Regions from separate parts of the Streptomyces roseifaciens genome, predicted to be linked through region 1. Evidence: riboswitches for the same ligand, from Rfam matches in the RefSeq annotation. Region 1 holds a riboswitch; each other region holds the start of a gene.
The links. A riboswitch is a leader RNA that binds a small molecule or an ion and turns the genes downstream of it on or off. The one in region 1 is predicted to bind cyclic di-AMP.
Positions count from the first base shown of each region.

Region 1 (4,444 bases):
CGGCTCCACGGAGCCGATCTCGTGGTCGAGGCCCTGTGCGACGGCCGGGTTGATGGTGTATTTGGCGACGTAGCGCCGGGCTCGCGCGTTGTCGGCCGGTCCGTCGCCGGGCAGGGTGCCGCGGCGTCTCTTCATCACGTGCGCGGTCTGCCAGGTGCGCAGCACGACCTCCCCGATGCGGCCCATCGCCTGGGAGTCGGAGGAGATGATCGAGATCGCCCCGAGGTCGTGCAGGACGTCCTCGGCGGCGATGGTGCCCGGCCGGATGCGGGATTCGGCGAAGGCGAGGTCCTCGGGGACGCCCGGGTTGAGGTGGTGACAGACCATCAGCATGTCGAGGTGTTCGTCGACGGTGTTGACGGTGTGCGGCCGGGTGGGGTTGGTGGAGCTGGGCAGGACGTTGGCCTCGGAGACGACGGTGATGATGTCGGGGGCGTGCCCGCCGCCGGCGCCTTCGGTGTGGTAGGCGTGGATGGAACGGCCGGCGATGGCCGCGAGGGTGTCCCCGACGAAGCCGGCCTCGTTGAGGGTGTCGGTGTGGATGGCGAGCTGGGCGCCGCTCTCCTCGCACACGGCCAGGCAGGCGTCGATGACGGCGGGGGTCGCCCCCCAGTCCTCGTGGATCTTGAAGCCGACGGCGCCGGCCCGCAGCTGGGCGCGCATCGAGTCGTACGAGACGGTGTTGCCCTTGCCCAGCAGGCCGATGTTGACGGGGTAGCCCTCCATGGCCTCGAACATCCGGGCAAGGTGCCAGGCTCCGGGGGTGATGGTGGTGGCCTTGCTGCCCTCGGCCGGCCCGGTGCCGCCGCCGAGCAGGGTGGTGACGCCGGAGGCGAGGGCCTCGTCCGCGGCCTGGGGGCAGATGAAGTGGACGTGGGCGTCGACGGCCCCGGCGGTGAGGATCTTGCCGTTGCCGGCGATGACCTCGGTCTCGGGGCCGATGACGAGGTCGGGGTGGACGCCGTCCATGGTGTCGGGGTTGCCGGCCTTGCCGACGCCGGTGATCCGGCCGTCGCGGATGCCGATGTCGGCCTTGACGACGCCCCAGTGGTCGAGGACGAGGGCCCCGGTGATGACGGTGTCGGGGGCCCCGTCCGCCCGGGTCGCGCGGGACTGGCCCATCGACTCGCGGATGACCTTGCCGCCGCCGAAGACGGCCTCGTCGCCGGCGTGCCCGGGCCCGCCGCTGCGGTCCTCCTCGATCTCGACGACGAGGTCGGTGTCGGCGAGGCGGACGCGGTCGCCGACGGTCGGCCCGTAGAGGCCGGCGTAGGCGACGCGGCTGAGTTCAGTCATCGAGCGGTCCCCCGCACTCGCCGCGCAGGCCCTCGACGATGCGCTTGCCGCCGATGGGGACGAGGTCGACCTGGAGGGGGATGCCGGGCTCGAAGCGGACGGCGGTGCCGGCGGCGATGTCGAGGCGCTTGCCGCGGGCCGCCGCGCGGTCGAAGTCGAGGCCGGGGTTGGCCTCGGCGAAGTGGTAGTGCGAGCCGACCTGCACCGGGCGGTCGGCGGCGTTGAGCACGGTGAGCCGGGTGCGGTGCAGCCCCTGGTTGAGGGCCACGGGCTCGGCGGCGTACAGGATTTCTCCGGGGATCATCGCGGGTCCTCCCCGTCAGCAGATCGGTTCGTGAACGGTGACGAGCTTGGTGCCGTCGGGGAAGGTGGCCTCGACCTGGACGTCGTGGAGCATCTCGGGGATGCCCTCCATGACGTCGTCGCGGGTGAGCACCCTGCGCCCGGAGGACATCAGCTCGGCGACGGTGCGGCCGTCCCGGGCGCCTTCGAGGACGTGGACCGTGATCAGGGCCACCGCCTCGGGGTGGTTGAGGAGCAGGCCGCGGGCCTTGCGCTTGGCGGCCACGTCGGCGGCCACGTGCAGGAGCAGTCGTTCCTGCTCGCGCGGGGAGAGTTGCATGCGTCCCACCTCACTGTCGTCCCAGGTGTCCCGGATGGACGCACCGGGACGCCACCCGAGTTCAACACGGTGTTGACCTGGGGTTCTCCGGCCGGTGGCCAGTGATTGCAGATTAGGGCGGAACCTTTTCCAACGCGTTAACTGACTCTTTGCACTGCCATGGCCACGGGTCCGGGCGCCATCTGTCGTCTGCATCTACTGGATCTTCTGGGCCGGATCATGGCCGTCCGTCCGCACGACACGTACCGCCGGCTACGGGCGGCGCAGACCATGGTCGTCGCGGTGGTGCGACGGCGCCGCGGCTCGCATGCCCGTACGAAAGGGGCGAACGGAAGGTGCGAGCGGGTCATGCCGACGCGGACGATACGGGTCCCCGGCGCAGAGCGCCGGGGGCGAAGGGATCTCCGCGCCATGTGCGCCGGAGGGCCTGGGGTCCGCACCCGAATAAACCCCGGTCCCCTCCATGGAGGATCACGGCGTAGACGGGGCGCGGTGATCTATTTGGCGCGGGCGGCCGGATTGCTCGCGGGCCGGTACGAACCGCCGCAGGCCAGCGGCTCAGCCGGCTTGCGCGCACACCATCAAATCACCCCGCGTCCACCGGAATTGCCCAGAAGTGATCAGGCTCACATACCCCTGGTTCCGCTCGGAATCGGCACGGCGGCTGCGCCAAGATCCCTCCGACGACAAGACCCCGCCACCCCGGCGGGGCGGTCCCGGTGGACGCCGAACCCTGCCGCCGCCGGGATGCCGGGTCGACTTCAGGGCAACGGCAGGGATGGAGGACCCAAGAGTGGTGGGACGACCAAGAGTAGTGCGGTCGGCCCTTGGGGTGAAGCCGTTGACAGCGGCCGGGCAACCTTCGCCTGCCCGAACCCGACAGGTCATCCTTCACAGGCGGCTGACGAAGGGTTAGCGCATGGGCGCGCACAAACGTCCGTCAAAGCTGTCCAGGGCCGGTGCCGCATCGGCCCTCACTCTCGCCGCCGTCGGGGCCACCGTGCTGGTTCCGGGCGGCGCGGCAGAGGCGGAGGCGTCGACCGTCTCCACCCAGGCACTGCGGATCGCGGCCTCGAAGCAGGGCTCCCCCTACCAGTGGGGAGCGACCGGACCCTCCCGGTTCGACTGCTCGGGCCTGACGCTCTACTCCTTCAAGCGGGCCGGGAAGTCCCTGCCCCGCACCGCCGCCCAGCAGTACAACAGCACCCGCCACATCCCCCGCTCCGCACGCGAACGCGGCGACCTCGTCTTCTTCGTCTCGGGGCGCGGGATCTACCACGTGGGGATATACAACGGGGACGGCCGCATCTGGCACGCACCCAAGACGGGCGCGGTCGTCCGCCTGGAGCGGATCTGGACCAACAGCGTCCTCTACGGCCGGGTCGGCTGACCCGGCGTCACCGGACCGCCCGGAGACCCCGGAAGGCCGCCCGGTGACACGACTCACCGCAACTCCCCGCACGAGGGCCCGAAGCGGCCCGAGGCCCCCCGCACCGCGTGCGGGGGGCCTGGCCGGCCGGAGGGGAGTTCAGCGCTCTGCGCTGACCGGCACGGTCCAGGGGAGGGAGATCCACACCGTCTTGCCGCCGTCGGAGGTCGGCGTGCAGAACAGCCGCCCGCCGTGCTCCGCGGTGAGACAGCGGATGATCACCATGCCGCGCCCGTTGTCCTGCTGGACCGCGGCGGGCAGCCGCCGGGGGAAGCGCGGGTGGCTGTCGGTGACGCCGATGCGCAGATGCTGATCGCGGTCGAGGCGGACGTCCACGGTGAAGGTGGGCGACTGTCCCCGGGTGTGCTGCACGGCGTTGGTCGCGAGCTCGGAGACGATCAGGCGCACGGTCTCGGAGGTGTCGGTCCCGCCCGGAAGCCCCCAGTCCGCCAGCACCTCCGCGACGTAGCGGCGCGCCGTGGAGACCGAGGCGGGGGCGCTCGGCAGCGTGACGGTGGCTTCTTGGTGGTCTGCCATGGCGGTGGCCCTTTCAGCCGAGGTCCCGCCGAGACCGGACTCCGGTGCACTGCCGCGGAAAATCGGGAAGCGTGCCGAAAGTCGTGGGGGGCATGAGCGGCCTCGGACGGCTCTGCGCGACAGACTGCCACTGATAACGCCTGTGATGGGAGCGATCCCCCAACATATGCATATATCTGTCGCCCGAAGCAGTGAACTCTACGACGAGCGACCGGATTCACGCGGCACACTGGGCTATTGACACTGACGTATGACAGCGACAGTGACCCAGGGGAGGGCCAATGCGGTACGGACCGGCGGTACGCCGCCGCAAGCTGGGGGCGGAGCTGCGCCGCCAGCGCGAACTGGCCGGGCTGACGAGCCTGGAGGCCGCGCGCGCGGTGGGCTGGCACCAGTCGAAGGTCAGCCGGATCGAGACGGGCAGCAGTGGCGTGAAACCTGCGGACGTCGCCCGGCTGCTGGACGCCTACGGGGTCACCGACGCCGAGCTGCGCGCGCTGCTGGGGGCGCTGTGCGGCGCGGGGTCCCCCGAACCGGGCGAGGGTGCGGGGGCCCGGCGC
Region 1 covers NZ_LNBE01000002.1:179,699-184,142, reverse strand. Annotated here, with positions in the region: gene AS857_RS02670 (urease subunit alpha) at 1-1,296, opposite strand, end outside; gene AS857_RS02665 (urease subunit beta) at 1,289-1,600, opposite strand; gene AS857_RS02660 (urease subunit gamma) at 1,616-1,918, opposite strand; cyclic di-AMP (ydaO/yuaA leader) riboswitch at 2,642-2,833, shown strand; gene AS857_RS02655 (C40 family peptidase) at 2,838-3,308, shown strand; gene AS857_RS02650 (ATP-binding protein) at 3,447-3,884, opposite strand; gene AS857_RS02645 (helix-turn-helix domain-containing protein) at 4,166-4,444, shown strand, end outside.

Region 2 (4,444 bases), 120 kb from region 1:
ACGGCCAGCATGGCGCGCTGCTGGCGCGCGCCCAGGTCCACGTGGTGACCGTCCGCCAGCGCGCGCACCGGGCCGAGCAGCTGGAAGTGGAGCCGGTCTGCGGACGGCTCCGTTGTGTCCCGCATGTTTCCCCCGACCGTGCCCTGCCGGCTCTGTCCGGCGACAGATGGTGACAGTACCTCAGCGCCCGGCAGGGGAGCAGAGGACGGGTGAGGGGCCGTTGATCGTCCGTTGATGGCGCCGTTACATACTGCAGGCACAGTTGTTCCATGCGCATCACAGCGCGCCTGACACAGGAGTTTTCGATATGACCGCTGAGGACCCCAAGAGCACCGAGCAGGCCGGGGCCCCCGCCGAGCAGCCCGCCACGCCGTCCGAGGAGGCGCTCGCGTCCGAGCTGGACAAGCCGGTCGAGCACGTGGAGGGCACCGCGCCGCAGAGCCCGGGCGGCAGCGGCCCGATCCGCCCGACCCACACGACGGGGGCGCAGTAACCGCGAGGCCGGGCCGGGTCCCGCCGTGCGAACGGCGGGACCCGGCCTTCCCTTTGCGGCGCCCCGGTCGTTAAGACTGAGCAAAGAACGCACCGGCGCCGCTCCATGGGCGAACCGCAAGGAGCGAATACCGGACAGGCGCGCCCCGAGCCGTCCGGTCACCGCCCGGCGGCCGTCCACGCCCGTCACTCCCGTTCAGGGGGACGGCTTCCGGTGCCGCTGAGCCGCCGGGGGACTGCGGCCGGCACCCTTCGCACGACCGAATGTCGCTCTTGAACTTCCGCTTGCCTCATCGGGATACTCGCCCGTATCCCGTTCTTGACATGGACGCGACGATCTCATCGGCCTGTCGTGCACCGTGTCCTCACCGATGCGCATCACCTACGCGTCACGCACACGGGTCGCGCACGTGCGTCACGCACGCGCATCGCACCCGCACGTCCTCCACGCCCGGGCACCACCGTGCCGCCGGGCACTCCCCCACAGGAGGTCACGAGTGAAACGTTCCCGCATCTCCACGCGCCGTACGGCCGGCGCCGGCGCGGTGATGGTCGCCCTGACGGCCGCGGCACTGACGCTCCCCGCCGCGCACGCGTCCTCGCCGGCGCCCCGTCAGCTCTCCTCGCCGCAGGCCGCGGAGCTGGCCCAGCGGATATCCGCCGACCTCGGCGCGGACTCGGCCGGTTCGTACTACGACGCCGGGACCGGCAGGCTCGTCGTCGGCGTCCTCGACCAGGATGCGGCGGCCAGGGTACGGGCCGCCGGCGCCGAACCGAGGACCGTGCGCCACTCGGCCGCCGAGCTCGCCTCGGCCCTGCGGACACTGAAGGCGGAGGCGGCCGTTCCGGGCACGGCCTGGTCGGTGGACCCCCGCACCAACAAGGTCGTCGTCACCGCCGACAGCACGGTCACGGGCGCCCGGCAGGACCGGCTCGACAAGGCCGTCGCACAACTCGGCGACAAGGTCGCGGTCAAGAGAACGGCAGGGAAGTTCCGTCCCCTCATCGCGGGCGGCGACGCGATCTGGGGCAGCGGCGTGCGCTGCTCGCTGGGCTTCAACGTCACCAAGGGCGGCAAGCCGTACTTCCTCACGGCCGGGCACTGCGGCAACGCCTCGCGGACGTGGTCCGCGACCCAGGGCGGCGCCCAGATCGGCGTGGTCGAGAGCTCGTCCTTCCCCGGCCACGACTACGCGCTCGTCCGCTACACGTCCACCATCGCCCACCCGAGCGCGGTGGACCTCTACAACGGCGGCACGCAGAACATCGGCAAGGCCGGGGAAGCCGTCGTCGGCGAGAAGGTGCAGCGCAGCGGCAGCACCACCCGGGTCCACGGCGGCGAGGTCACCGCGCTCGACGTGACCGTCAACTACGAGGAGGGGGCGGTCGAGGGCATGATCGGCACCTCGGTCTGCGCCGAACCCGGCGACAGCGGCGGCGCCCTCTTCGACGGTGCCACCGCCCTCGGCCTCACCTCGGGCGGCAGCGGCGACTGCTCCGGCGGCGGAGAGACGTTCTTCCAGCCCGTACCGGCGGCGCTGCAGGCGTACGGGGCCCAGCTGCCCTGAGGCGGGCAGGCGCCGGCCTGACGCCGTGCAGTGACGCGCTCCTCCGGGGAGCCCCTTTCGCGGGGTCCCCGGAGGTATCCGGGCCGGGGTGGGTCGCCCCGGCCCGGTCGGCCGTCGTCGTCCGGCCCGTACCGGGCCGGACCGCCCGGTCAGTTGACCCGGCCGTACCAGACGCTGCCGGACCAGATCTTCTCCAGCCGGACCTTCGCGCCCGGCTTGGGCGAGTGCCAGATCTTGTTGCTACCCGCGTAGATCCCGACGTGGTAGACGTTGCTTCCCGAGTGGAAGAAGACCAGGTCGCCCGCCTGGCGGGAGCCGGCGGAGACGTGCCGGGTCTTGTTGTACTGCGCGGCCGCGGTGCGCGGCAGGGTCTTGCCGGCCTTCTTGAACGAGTAGAGCGTGAGGCCCGAGCAGTCGAACCGGTTGGGACCGGCGGCGCCGTACTGGTAGGGGGAGCCCTGCTTGGAGGCCGCGACCTTCAGGGCGGTGGCGCCCGGAGTGGCCGCGCTCGCCTCGGCCGACATTCCGGGGAGGAGCATCGACGCGGTCACGGTGGCCGCGGTGACCACCGAAGCGGCACCGGCGCGGGACATGAGCGTGGATATGCCAGGGAACGCAGACATGCCAAAACCCTTCGTCATCCGCCTGCGAAAGATGACCTGTCGGGTTCGGGCTGTCGAAGTTGCCCGGCCACCTGAAATGGCTTCACCCCAAGGACCACCGCCATCGTGGTCCGCCGTGCTCGGGTCTCCCGCTCCTGCCGATCCATTCGTTTCTGCTCCGCACCCGGTACGGCGGCAGGACTCGGCGTCCGCCCGGGTCGCCCGCCTCGGTGACGGGATCTTGTTGTTCGATGCACGATCCTGCATCACGGGCCGCCGGAATTCGGAGCCGAAAGGTGCTTCTGTGAACTTCTTCACTTCACGGCGATCCCTGGAACCGGGGTGTTACCCGGCATCACGAGCAACCGGTATTCCCCTTTGTCAAAAGAGAGTTGAAGAACTGATTCGAGTCATCCCGGCGGTGCGCGAAAGGCGAGGTCGCGGGGGCCGCGGCAGGGCGGCAGTAGGGCGTCTTTGCGTCAGAAAGCCGTGGCGGCGGGCTCCGTGCGGTTCGCTTCGGGAGCGCGAGGGTAGCCCTACGGCATGCTCACCCTAGGGATCGAGGAGGAGTATCTTCTGCTCGACCCGGCCACCGCACTGCCGGTACCCCTGGCCGACGAGGTCCGGGCGGCGGTCGACCTGGAACCGGTCGTGAACGAGCGGGAGATTCAGGCGGAGCTGTTGCAGGCCCAGGTGGAAGTCGCCACTCCGGTCTGCTCCGATCTCGCCGAGGCCAGCCGGCACCTGCTGCGGCTGCGCCATGCGGTGAGCTCCGCCGCCAAGCGGTCCGGCTGCCGGATCGCCGCCTGCGGTACGGCGCCGTGCACGGGCCCCGAGCCCATCCCGGTCACCGGCAATCCGCGCTACCTGGCGATGCGGATCCGTGCCGCCCAGCTCGTGGACGAGCAGTTCGTCCACGGGATGCACGTCCATGTCGCCATCCCCGACCGCGAGATGGGCGTCGCGGTCCTCAACCGGGTGCGGCCCTGGCTGCCGGTCCTGGTCGCCATGGCGGGCAACTCCCCGCTGTGGAACGGCCTCGACACCGGCTTCTCCAGCTGGCGGACCGTGGTCTACAGCCGCTGGCCGGTCAGCGGACCGCCCCCCTACTTCGACGGCCTCGCGGACTACGAGGCCCGCATCCAGGCGCTGTTGACGGCCGGGGCGATCGAGGACCGGGGCCAGCTCTACTGGCAGGCGCGGCTGTCGGACCGCTATCCCACGATCGAGGTGCGCTGCCTGGACGTCCAGCTGCGCGCCGACGACGCCGTCATGTTCGCGGGCATCGTCCGCGGGCTGGTCGCCACCGCCATCCGCGACGAGAAGGCCGGGCGGCCCCCGACGCCCTGCCTGCCGGAGCTGCTGGCCGCGGCGAACTGGCACGCCGCCCGGCACGGGCTCGACGGGGTCCTCGTGGACCCAGCGGGCCGGCGCCACGGCGCGGACGAGGTCGTCCGCAGCCTCCTCGCCCACATAGGGCGGTCGCTGGAGGAGTCGGGCGACACCCGGCAGGTGAGCTCGCTGGTCGGCCGCCTGCTGCGGCGGGGCACCGGGGCGGACCGGCAGCGCCGGGCGCTGGCCACGGACGGGCTGAAGGCGGTGACGGAGCTGATCTCCGAGCCCTAGCCGCACGCCGGCGCCGGGATTCCGGGGCTCGGTCCGGGAGGTCAGAAGTGCGGGTCCCCCGCGATCCGCCCGCCCAGGGCCCGGCAGGTGTCCGGGAGGTAGCGCACCCGCGTCGTCAGCAGGAGGGCCGCCAGGCCCAGATAGACGTAGGTCAGC
Region 2 covers NZ_LNBE01000002.1:298,423-302,866, reverse strand. Annotated here, with positions in the region: gene AS857_RS03170 (AfsR/SARP family transcriptional regulator) at 1-125, opposite strand, end outside; gene AS857_RS03165 (hypothetical protein) at 308-493, shown strand; gene AS857_RS03160 (S1 family peptidase) at 990-2,060, shown strand; gene AS857_RS03155 (C40 family peptidase) at 2,210-2,683, opposite strand; cyclic di-AMP (ydaO/yuaA leader) riboswitch at 2,688-2,850, opposite strand; gene AS857_RS03150 (carboxylate-amine ligase) at 3,206-4,288, shown strand; gene AS857_RS03145 (sodium/calcium exchanger protein) at 4,330-4,444, opposite strand, start outside.
Region 2: another riboswitch for cyclic di-AMP. It lies ahead of AS857_RS03155 (C40 family peptidase); the one in region 1 lies ahead of AS857_RS02655 (C40 family peptidase).

Region 3 (4,444 bases), on a different contig from region 1:
TCCGCCCACGGCAAGGGCAAGGTCGGCATCCCGGGCGAGCGCAGCGCCAATCTGATGACGCACCTGCTCAACATCGACCCGCCGGACCACACCCGGCTGCGCCGCCTCGTCTCGAAGGCGTTCACCCCGCGCCGGGTCGCCGAGTTCGCTCCGCGGGTGCAGGAGCTGACGGACCAGCTCATCGACGGCTTCGCCGGCCGAGGGGAAGCCGACCTCATCCACGAGTTCGCCTTCCCCCTCCCCATCTACGCCATCTGCGACATGCTCGGCGTACCGCGCGAGGACCAGGACGACTTCCGGGACTGGGCGGGAATGATGATTCGCCACGGCGGCGGGCCGCGCGGCGGAGTGGCGCGCTCCGTGAAGAAGATGCGGGGCTATCTGACCGAACTGATCCACCGGAAGCGGGGGGCCCTGCGGGGAGAAGGGGACGAAGACCTCATCTCCGGTCTGATCAGGGCGAGTGACCACGGTGAGCACCTCACCGAGGACGAGGCCGCGGCCATGGCCTTCATTCTGCTTTTTGCGGGTTTTGAAACAACTGTGAACCTGATCGGTAACGGAACCTACGCCCTGCTGCGCAACCCGGAGCAGCGCGAGCGCCTCCAGCGCGCCCTCGCCGAGGGCGACGAGGGCCTGCTCGCGACCGGGGTCGAGGAGCTGCTGCGCTACGACGGCCCGGTGGAGCTGGCGACCTGGCGGTTCGCCACCCGGGACCTGACGATCGGCGGGCAGCGCATCGCCGAGGGCGACCCCGTCCTCGTCGTCCTCGCCGCCGCCGACCGCGACCCCGAGCGCTTCGCCGACCCCGATTCACTGGACCTCTCCCGGCGCGACAACCAGCATCTCGGCTACGGCCACGGCATCCACTACTGCCTGGGCGCACCCCTCGCCCGCCTGGAGGGCCAGGCGGCTCTGGCGACCCTGCTGCGGCGCCTTCCCGACCTGCGGCTGGGGGCCGATCCGGAGGATCTGCGGTGGCGCGGCGGGCTCATCATGCGCGGTCTGCGCACCCTTCCCGTGGCCTTTACACCGGAGGGCATTCCGGACACAACCACCCAGGAGGAGTCGCCTGCCTGACCTCGCGTCAGTCGGCGTGATCTCGGCGTGACCTCCGCTACATCGGCTTGTGACTCCGGTGGCCCGTCGCTATCTTCAACCACCATTCGCCGCCGAACGAGAGGCAACCGCCCATGAGACCCGGAAACGGTCGACATCGCCGCCCCCGTCAGATACCCGCCATCGTGGTCGCCGCGGGGGTGACCGCCTCCGGGATCGCCCTGCCGCTGCTGGCGGCCACCGGCGCGACGGCAGCCGACGCCGGCACCTGGGACCGTGTCGCCCAGTGCGAGAGTGGAGGCCTGTGGAGCGCCAACTCCGGCAACGGGACCTACGGGGGACTGCAGCTGACCCAGGACCTCTGGGAGCGCCACGGCGGACGGGAGTACGCCCCCCGGCCCGACCTCGCCAGCCGTGCGCAGCAGATCACCGTCGCCGAGAAGATTCTCGAGAGCGGCGGCACCAGCCCCTGGTCGAGCTGCGCGGCGAGCGCCGGCCTCACCTCGGGCAGCACCCCGGCGGAGGTCAACCCGGGCGGCACACACGCCCCCGCGAGCGACTCGACGCCTTCACGCGCCCCGGAGCGCACCACTTCGCACTCCACGCCGTCCGAGCCGTCCGAGCCCTCCGAGCACGGCAAGCCTTCTGACGCGTCCACGTCTCCCTCGCCGTCCGGAAAGCCGTCGCCGGGGTCCTCGACGAGCCCCTCGGCCGACCCCTCCACGCAGCCTTCGGGGCAGCCGTCGACCGGTCAGCCGTCGCCGGGCCGGTCCTCCGGTCAGCCGTCCGGCCGGCCCTCCGGCAGCCCGTCGTCCGACGCGCCGTCACCCGACGCCTCGGGCAAGCCGTCCGACGGGCAGTCCGGTGAGCCGCAGGAAGGCCGGCACCGCAAGCCTTCGACGTCCCCCACGGACGACCCGACTCAGATCCCGGGCGGTCCGGCCACGCCCGCTGCCGGCGATTCCGGTTCGCCCGCGGGGCGGACGCCCGGCGAGGACGGCACGGGCACGGGCAAGCACCGTGCCGACCCGTCGCGTTCGGAGGACGAGGGTCGTACGTCGCGGGGCGGCGGCGATGCACGCACCGGCAGTCCCACGCCCACCGACTACACCGTGCGCCCCGGTGACAACCTGTCAGCCATCGCCGAGCAGCATGCGGTCAAGGGAGGTTGGCAGTCTCTGTATCAGCGCAATGAGAAAGCGGTCGGAACCGATCCCGACCTGATCCGTCCTGGTCAGAGGCTCGAGGTCGGTAAATAGACCGGCAGTTCGCGGCGAATGTCCGTTCCAGTCGAAAGTGAGACATGGGTCTCTTTGCCTGATGGCGGAATGCGGTCTTCCCGAAACTGGCAAACCGTCTCTCACCTGCGGAAACGCGTTGTTCCCCTGGGTAACCAGGGGCAACTGTGGCTGGAAAGAGGGGTTTGAACCCTTGCCGCGACTGTGTTTACCGTCGTGACCGCTCGCCACCGCGGGCACCACGGTCGCCACGCCGAATCCTGCCGGCGATCGGGGGAGTCGTCGCGCAAGCGCCGTAGGCAGGAGCGGGGGAACCAAGGTAGGCGCCGGAAACGGCTCCTCGGCGAAAGCCGCGGGTCCGGGACCGGCTAGGGGTGAAGCCGAGTGTGCTCGCACACGAAGCCGGGCGAACTCACAGCCCGAACCCGACAGCTCACCTCGTAGGCGTCGGTGAGGAAACGACTCATGTCCAAGGGCAAGCACCGTCGTCCGTCCAAGGCCGTCCGCATCTTCACGCTCGCCGGTGTCACCGGCGCAGCTGTCGCCGCCCCGCTGATGGTCGCCACCTCCGCCAACGCCGCCTCCGTTTCGACGTGGGACAAGGTCGCCCAGTGCGAGTCCGGTGGCAACTGGTCCATCAACACCGGCAACGGCTACTACGGCGGTCTGCAGTTCTCGCAGTCCTCCTGGAACGCCGCCGGTGGCCAGAAGTACGCCGACCGCGCCGACCACGCCTCCAAGAGCGCCCAGATCGCCGTGGCCGAGAAGCTGCTCGCCATGCAGGGCCCGGGCGCCTGGGGCTGCGCCGGTGCCGGCGGCCTGACGGCCGGTGGCCCGAAGGCGAACGTCGACCCCTCCGGTTCGGGCTCGGCCGGCAAGTCCACCAAGTCCTCCCGCACCGGCGGCACCGTCTCGGGCAAGTCCCACGCGGACCGCAGCGAGCGCCAGGCCACGCCGAAGAAGGCCACGCCGAAGAAGGCCGCCCCGCAGGCCGTCGAGCGCGACGAGGCCCCGGCCCCGAAGCGGACCGCGCCGGGCCACTCCACGCAGTCCTACAAGGTCGGCAGCGGTGAGTACGAGGTCAAGGAGGGCGACACCCTCTCCAAGATCGCCGAGGCCCAGCACGTCAAGGGCGGCTGGCAGAAGCTGTACGACCGCAACAAGGACATCGTCCAGGACGCGGACGTGATCTACGTCGGCCAGAAGCTGCACCTCAGCTGATCCGGCAGGGCGGTCCACTCCGGTGGGCCGCCCTTCTCCGCTCCCGGCGGGACCGCCCCGCTCCGATGCGCTGCCCCGAGCGTGCACCGGAGCGGGGCTCAGCCGTTTCCGGATCCGCCTCTTCCGGGCCCCGCCCCCTCCGCCGCAGGCGGCTCGCTTCCCTGTTCGGCTTCCCCGTTCAGCGAAAAATTCCGCCGTTCATACGGTGTTCTGGGCTTTTGTGCTGTTTTTTAGGCTTTTCCGGCCCGGGAACACGGTCCAACGGCGAGGCGAGCCTCCGGGGCCCGTTAGGCTCGTGCTGCAGAACCACAGACACACACGAAGGAGACCCTCGTGCCGTCCATCGACGTCGTCGTAGCTCGCGAGATCCTCGACTCGCGAGGCAACCCCACGGTCGAGGTCGAGGTCGGCCTCGACGACGGCTCCACGGGCCGTGCCGCCGTGCCGTCCGGCGCCTCCACCGGTGCCTTCGAGGCCATCGAGCTCCGTGACGGTGACAAGAACCGTTACCTGGGCAAGGGCGTCGAGAAGGCCGTCCTCGCCGTCATCGAGCAGATCGGCCCGGAGCTCGTCGGCTACGACGCCACCGAGCAGCGCCTGATCGACCAGGCCATGTTCGACCTGGACGCCACCGACAACAAGGGCTCGCTCGGCGCCAACGCCATCCTGGGCGTCTCCCTCGCCGTCGCGCACGCCGCCTCCGAGGCCTCCGACCTGCCGCTGTTCCGCTACCTGGGCGGCCCGAACGCGCACCTGCTGCCCGTTCCGATGATGAACATCCTGAACGGCGGCTCGCACGCCGACTCCAACGTGGACATCCAGGAGTTCATGATCGCGCCGATCGGCGCGGAGTCCTTCTCCGAGGCCCTGCGCTGGGGCACCGAGGTCTACCACACCCTCAAGTCGGTGCTGAAGACCAAGGGCCT
Region 3 covers NZ_LNBE01000004.1:3,281,208-3,285,651, reverse strand. Annotated here, with positions in the region: gene AS857_RS31875 (cytochrome P450 family protein) at 1-1,080, shown strand, start outside; gene AS857_RS31870 (transglycosylase family protein) at 1,245-2,318, shown strand; cyclic di-AMP (ydaO/yuaA leader) riboswitch at 2,579-2,759, shown strand; gene AS857_RS31865 (LysM peptidoglycan-binding domain-containing protein) at 2,763-3,518, shown strand; gene eno (phosphopyruvate hydratase) at 3,852-4,444, shown strand, end outside.
Region 3: another riboswitch for cyclic di-AMP. It lies ahead of AS857_RS31865 (LysM peptidoglycan-binding domain-containing protein); the one in region 1 lies ahead of AS857_RS02655 (C40 family peptidase).

Region 4 (4,444 bases), on a different contig from region 1:
CGGCGAGGAGCTGCGCCAGGTCGTCCGCGAGGAGGTCCCGGCCCGCGCCGTGATGGCCGCCTACCGCCTCCCGCAGGACGGCTCCCGCGAGGCCGACGCAGCCGACCTGGCCGTCACCGTCCTCGGCGGCGGCGAGTCCTCCCGCCTGCACAACCGCCTGGTCCGCCACGACCGCTCCGCCGTCGCCGCCGGCTTCGGCCTGCTGCGGCTCGCCGGCGCCCCCTCGCTGGGCTGGCTGGACGTCAAGGCGTCCGGCGGCGCCGAGGTGGCCGCCATCGAGGCCGCCGTCGACGAGGAGCTCGCCCGCTTCGCCGCCGAGGGCCCGACCCCCGCGGAGATGGAGCGCGCCCAGGCCCAGCTGGAGCGCGAGTGGCTGGACCGGCTCTCCACCGTCAGCGGCCGTGCCGACGAACTGTGCCGCTTCGCGGTGCTGTTCGGCGACCCCCAGCTCGCCCTGACCGCCGTGCAGCGCGTCCTGGACATCACGCCGGAGGAGGTGCGGCAGGTCGCCCAGGCCCGCCTGCGCCCCGACAACCGCGCCGTGCTGGTGTACGAGCCCACCGAGCCGGCCGCCCCCGCCGCCGACGAGAACGCCGAAGCAGAAGAGGAGACGGCCAAGTGAGCGACGCCCTGGCCGCTGACACCCAGCCTTCCATGGACTTCCACCCCCAGCCCCAGCCAGGGCCGGCGGCCCCCTGGGCCTTCCCCGCCCCCGAGCGCGGCACGCTCCCCAACGGCCTGACGGTGCTGCGCTGCCACCGCCCGGGCCAGCAGGTCGTCGCCGTCGACATCAACGTGGTGGCCCCCCTGGCCGCGGAGCCGGAGGGCCTCGACGGCGTCGCCACCATCATGGCGCGCGCCCTGTCCGAGGGCACCGACAAGCACACCGCCGAGGAGTTCACCGCCGAGCTGGAGCGCTGCGGCGCCACCCTCGACGCCCACGCCGACCACCCCGGCGTGCGCGTGTCCCTGGAGGTCCCCGCCTCCCGGCTCGGCAAGGCCCTCGGCCTCGTGGCCGACGCGCTGCGCGCCCCCGCCTTCCCCGACCACGAGGTCGAGCGGCTGGTGGGCAACCGCCTGGACGAGATCCCGCACGAGCTGGCCAACCCCGCCCGCCGGGCCGCCATGGCGCTCTCCAAGGAGCTCTTCCCGGCCGACTCGCGGATGTCCCGCCCGCGCCAGGGCACCGAGGAGACCGTCGCCCGCATCGACGCCGCCTCCGTGCGGGCCTTCTACGAGGCCCACATGCGCCCCGCCACCACGACCGCCGTGGTCGTCGGCGACTTCACCGGGGTCGACCTCGACGCGGCCCTCGCGGACTCCCTCGGCGCCTGGACGGGTTCCCCGGCCGAGCCGTACCCGCTCAAGCCGGTCACCGCGGACGACACCGGCCGCGTCGTCATCGTGGACCGCCCCGGCGCGGTCCAGACGCAGCTCCTCATCGGCCGCATCGGTGCGGACCGGCACGGCCAGGTCTGGCCCGCCCAGAGCGTCGGCACGTACTGCCTGGGCGGCACCCTCACCTCCCGTCTGGACCGCGTCCTGCGCGAGGAGAAGGGCTACACCTACGGCGTGCGGGCCTTCGGCCAGGTGCTGCTGTCCACCCCGGAGGGCACCGGGGCGGCCATGCTCGCCATCAGCGGCTCGGTGGACACCGCCTCCACCGGCCCCGCGCTGGAGGACCTGTGGACCGTCCTGCGCACCCTCGCCGCCGGGGGCCTGACGGACGAGGAGCGCGACTCCGCCGTGCAGAACCTCGTCGGCGTCGCCCCGCTGAAGTACGAGACGGCGGCGGCCGTCGCGGGCACCCTCGCCGACCAGGTCGAGCAGCACCTGCCGGACGACTTCCAGGGGCGCCTGTACGAGCGCCTCGCCGCGACGGGCACGGTGGAGGCCACCGCCGCCGTGGTGAGCGCCTTCCCGGTCGACCGTCTGGTGACGGTGCTCGTCGGTGACGCCGCGCAGATCGAGGAGCCCGTCCGGGCCCTCGGCATCGGGGAAGTGACCGTGATCACGGGCTGAGGCCCCCCGGCGGGCCGGCCGCACCGGTCGGCCCGTCAACCGGCAGGCACGCGCGCCCCTGAGGCGCGTGTGCCTGCCAAATGTCCGATTTAGCGGAGTGGTTGCACGTCTGCGTTGTGGCGTGGGCCACAAAATGGGGCTTCTGTTTGCCGATCGAAAGTGGCGGCGTCTAGCGTCAAAGCGTCTGTCCGTCAGATGTGCGTCGCATCCGCGGCCCGGGCAGACATCGCCGAGTCCCCGTACGGCGCGAGCCAGGGGAGCCGGGGACCCAAGTGTCCCTGGGGTGAATCGGGCCCCTTTCCGGAGGGATCCGTAGGAGACCTTCCTGCTCCGAACCCGTCAGCTAACCCGGTAGGCGAGAAGGAAGGAAAGGAGTGCCTTCGTGGCATCCAACGAGCCTGCTGCGTACGAGCCTGCTGGGTATGAGCCTGTCGGGTATGAGCCTGCCGCGTACGATCCGCCGCTGGTCCCGGCGTACGTGCCGCCGTACGAGCCGGAGCCCGAGCTTCGGCCGGAGCAGCGGTACGGGTCGGACAGCGCGTACGACCCCGAGTCGCCGTACGCCCCCGCTTCCCACCGTCCCTCCGTCTACAACGCCTTCGGCACGGGCCGAGGCCGCCACCGCGTCGTGAAGCAGCGCGGCGGCACGATGGCCCGCAGCGGCGCGGTGCTCGGCGTGGGCGTCATCGCGGCGGTCGGCGCGGGCGGCATGGCGCACGCCCAGGAGCGCCCGGCGGCGTCCATATCCATGCCCGACCTGGCCCAGCTGCCGGGAGTGGGCTCGTTCTTCGCGGGGAGCGCGGCGGGCTCGGTCGATTCCGCCGCCGCCGAATTCGCCGGTGAGGAAGGCGCGTCGGCCGCTGTGGAGATGGCGGAGAGCGCGGCGGCGGCGGGTGAGGTGCTCCGGGCGAGAATCCTGGAGCAGGCCGACCACCAGCAGGGCGTGGCCGAGGCCGAGGCGCAGGCGGCCCAGGTGAAGCAGGCCGCGGAGACGCAGAAGAAGGCGGCGGAGCGGAAGACGGCTGAGGCGGCTGAGGCGGCGGAGGCGGAGAAGGAGCGGGAGCGAGCTGCAGAACCGGAGGCGCCGCAGGCGCGGGCGGCGGCACCGGAGCAGCAGCAGACGTCGGAGCGACGGACGGCGAAGCAGCAGGCACCGAAGCAACACGTACAGAAGCAACACGTACAGAAGCAGCAGACGCCGAAGAAGCAGCGATCCGCCCGCCAGGCTCCGGCCCCTCAGGCTCCCGCCCCGGCGGCTCGCCACTCCACCTCCGGCGGGTTCAAGCTCCCCCTCGCCTCGTACACCCTGACGGCCGGCTTCGGTCAGGCAGGGAACATGTGGTCCGCGAACCACACGGGGGAGGACTTCGCGGCCCCGACCGGCACGCCGGTGAGGGCGGTCGGCGGCGGCAAGATCGTTCAGGCCGGCTGGGCGGGGGCGTACGGCTACCGCATCGTCCTGAGGCTCGACGACGGTACGGAGCTGTGGTTCTGCCACCTGTCGTCGATGGTCGTCACGTCGGGGAAGGTCGCGCCGGGCCAGGTCATAGGCCGTGTCGGTGCGACGGGCAACGTGACCGGCCCGCACCTGCACCTGGAGGTGCGGCCGGGCGGGGGCGCCCCGATCGACCCGCTGGGGTGGCTGAGGAGCAGGGGCCTGCAGCCGTAGCGGAATACCTGCCCCCGCAGGGACGCTGCAGGAGTACATGGCTGACATTCACAAGAAGATCGGCAATCTCTCCGTCCACCCGTTGGCGCTCGGCGGCAATGTCTTCGGGTGGACAGCGGACGAGGCGGAATCCTTCGCCGTCCTCGACGCGTACGCGGCGGCGGGCGGCAATTTCATCGACACCGCCGACGTCTACTCGGCCTGGGTCCCGGGCAACGAGGGCGGCGAGTCGGAGACCGTCATCGGCAATTGGTTCGCCTCGCGCGGCAACCGTGCCGACATCGTCCTCGCCACGAAGGTCGGCGCGGGCGTCCCGGAGCCGCGGGGCCTGCGTGCATCGGTGATCAAGGCGGGCGTGGAGGAATCCCTCCGCCGCCTGCGCACCGACTACATCGACCTCTACTACACGCACTACGACGACCCGTCGGTACCGGTGGAGGAGTTCATCACCGCTCTCGACGCGCTGGTGAAGGAGGGCAAGGTCCGCGAGATAGCGGCCTCGAACATCACGCCGGAGCGCCTGCAGGAGTCGCTGGAGTTCTCGGAGGCATCGGGCCTGGCGAAGTACGTGGCGATCCAGCCCCACTACAACCTGGTGTCGCGCGACACCTACGAGGGCGACCTGGCGGCGGTGGCGGAGAAGCACGGCCTGGCGGCCGTCCCGTACTTCGCCCTGGCCAAGGGTTTCCTCACGGGCAAGTACCGCCCGGGCACGACGGTGGACAGCGCCCGGGCGGAGGGCGCCGCGGAGTA
Region 4 covers NZ_LNBE01000005.1:107,821-112,264, forward strand. Annotated here, with positions in the region: gene AS857_RS33885 (M16 family metallopeptidase) at 1-622, shown strand, start outside; gene AS857_RS33890 (M16 family metallopeptidase) at 655-2,022, shown strand; cyclic di-AMP (ydaO/yuaA leader) riboswitch at 2,240-2,395, shown strand; gene AS857_RS33895 (M23 family metallopeptidase) at 2,405-3,691, shown strand; gene AS857_RS33900 (aldo/keto reductase) at 3,729-4,444, shown strand, end outside.
Region 4: another riboswitch for cyclic di-AMP. It lies ahead of AS857_RS33895 (M23 family metallopeptidase); the one in region 1 lies ahead of AS857_RS02655 (C40 family peptidase).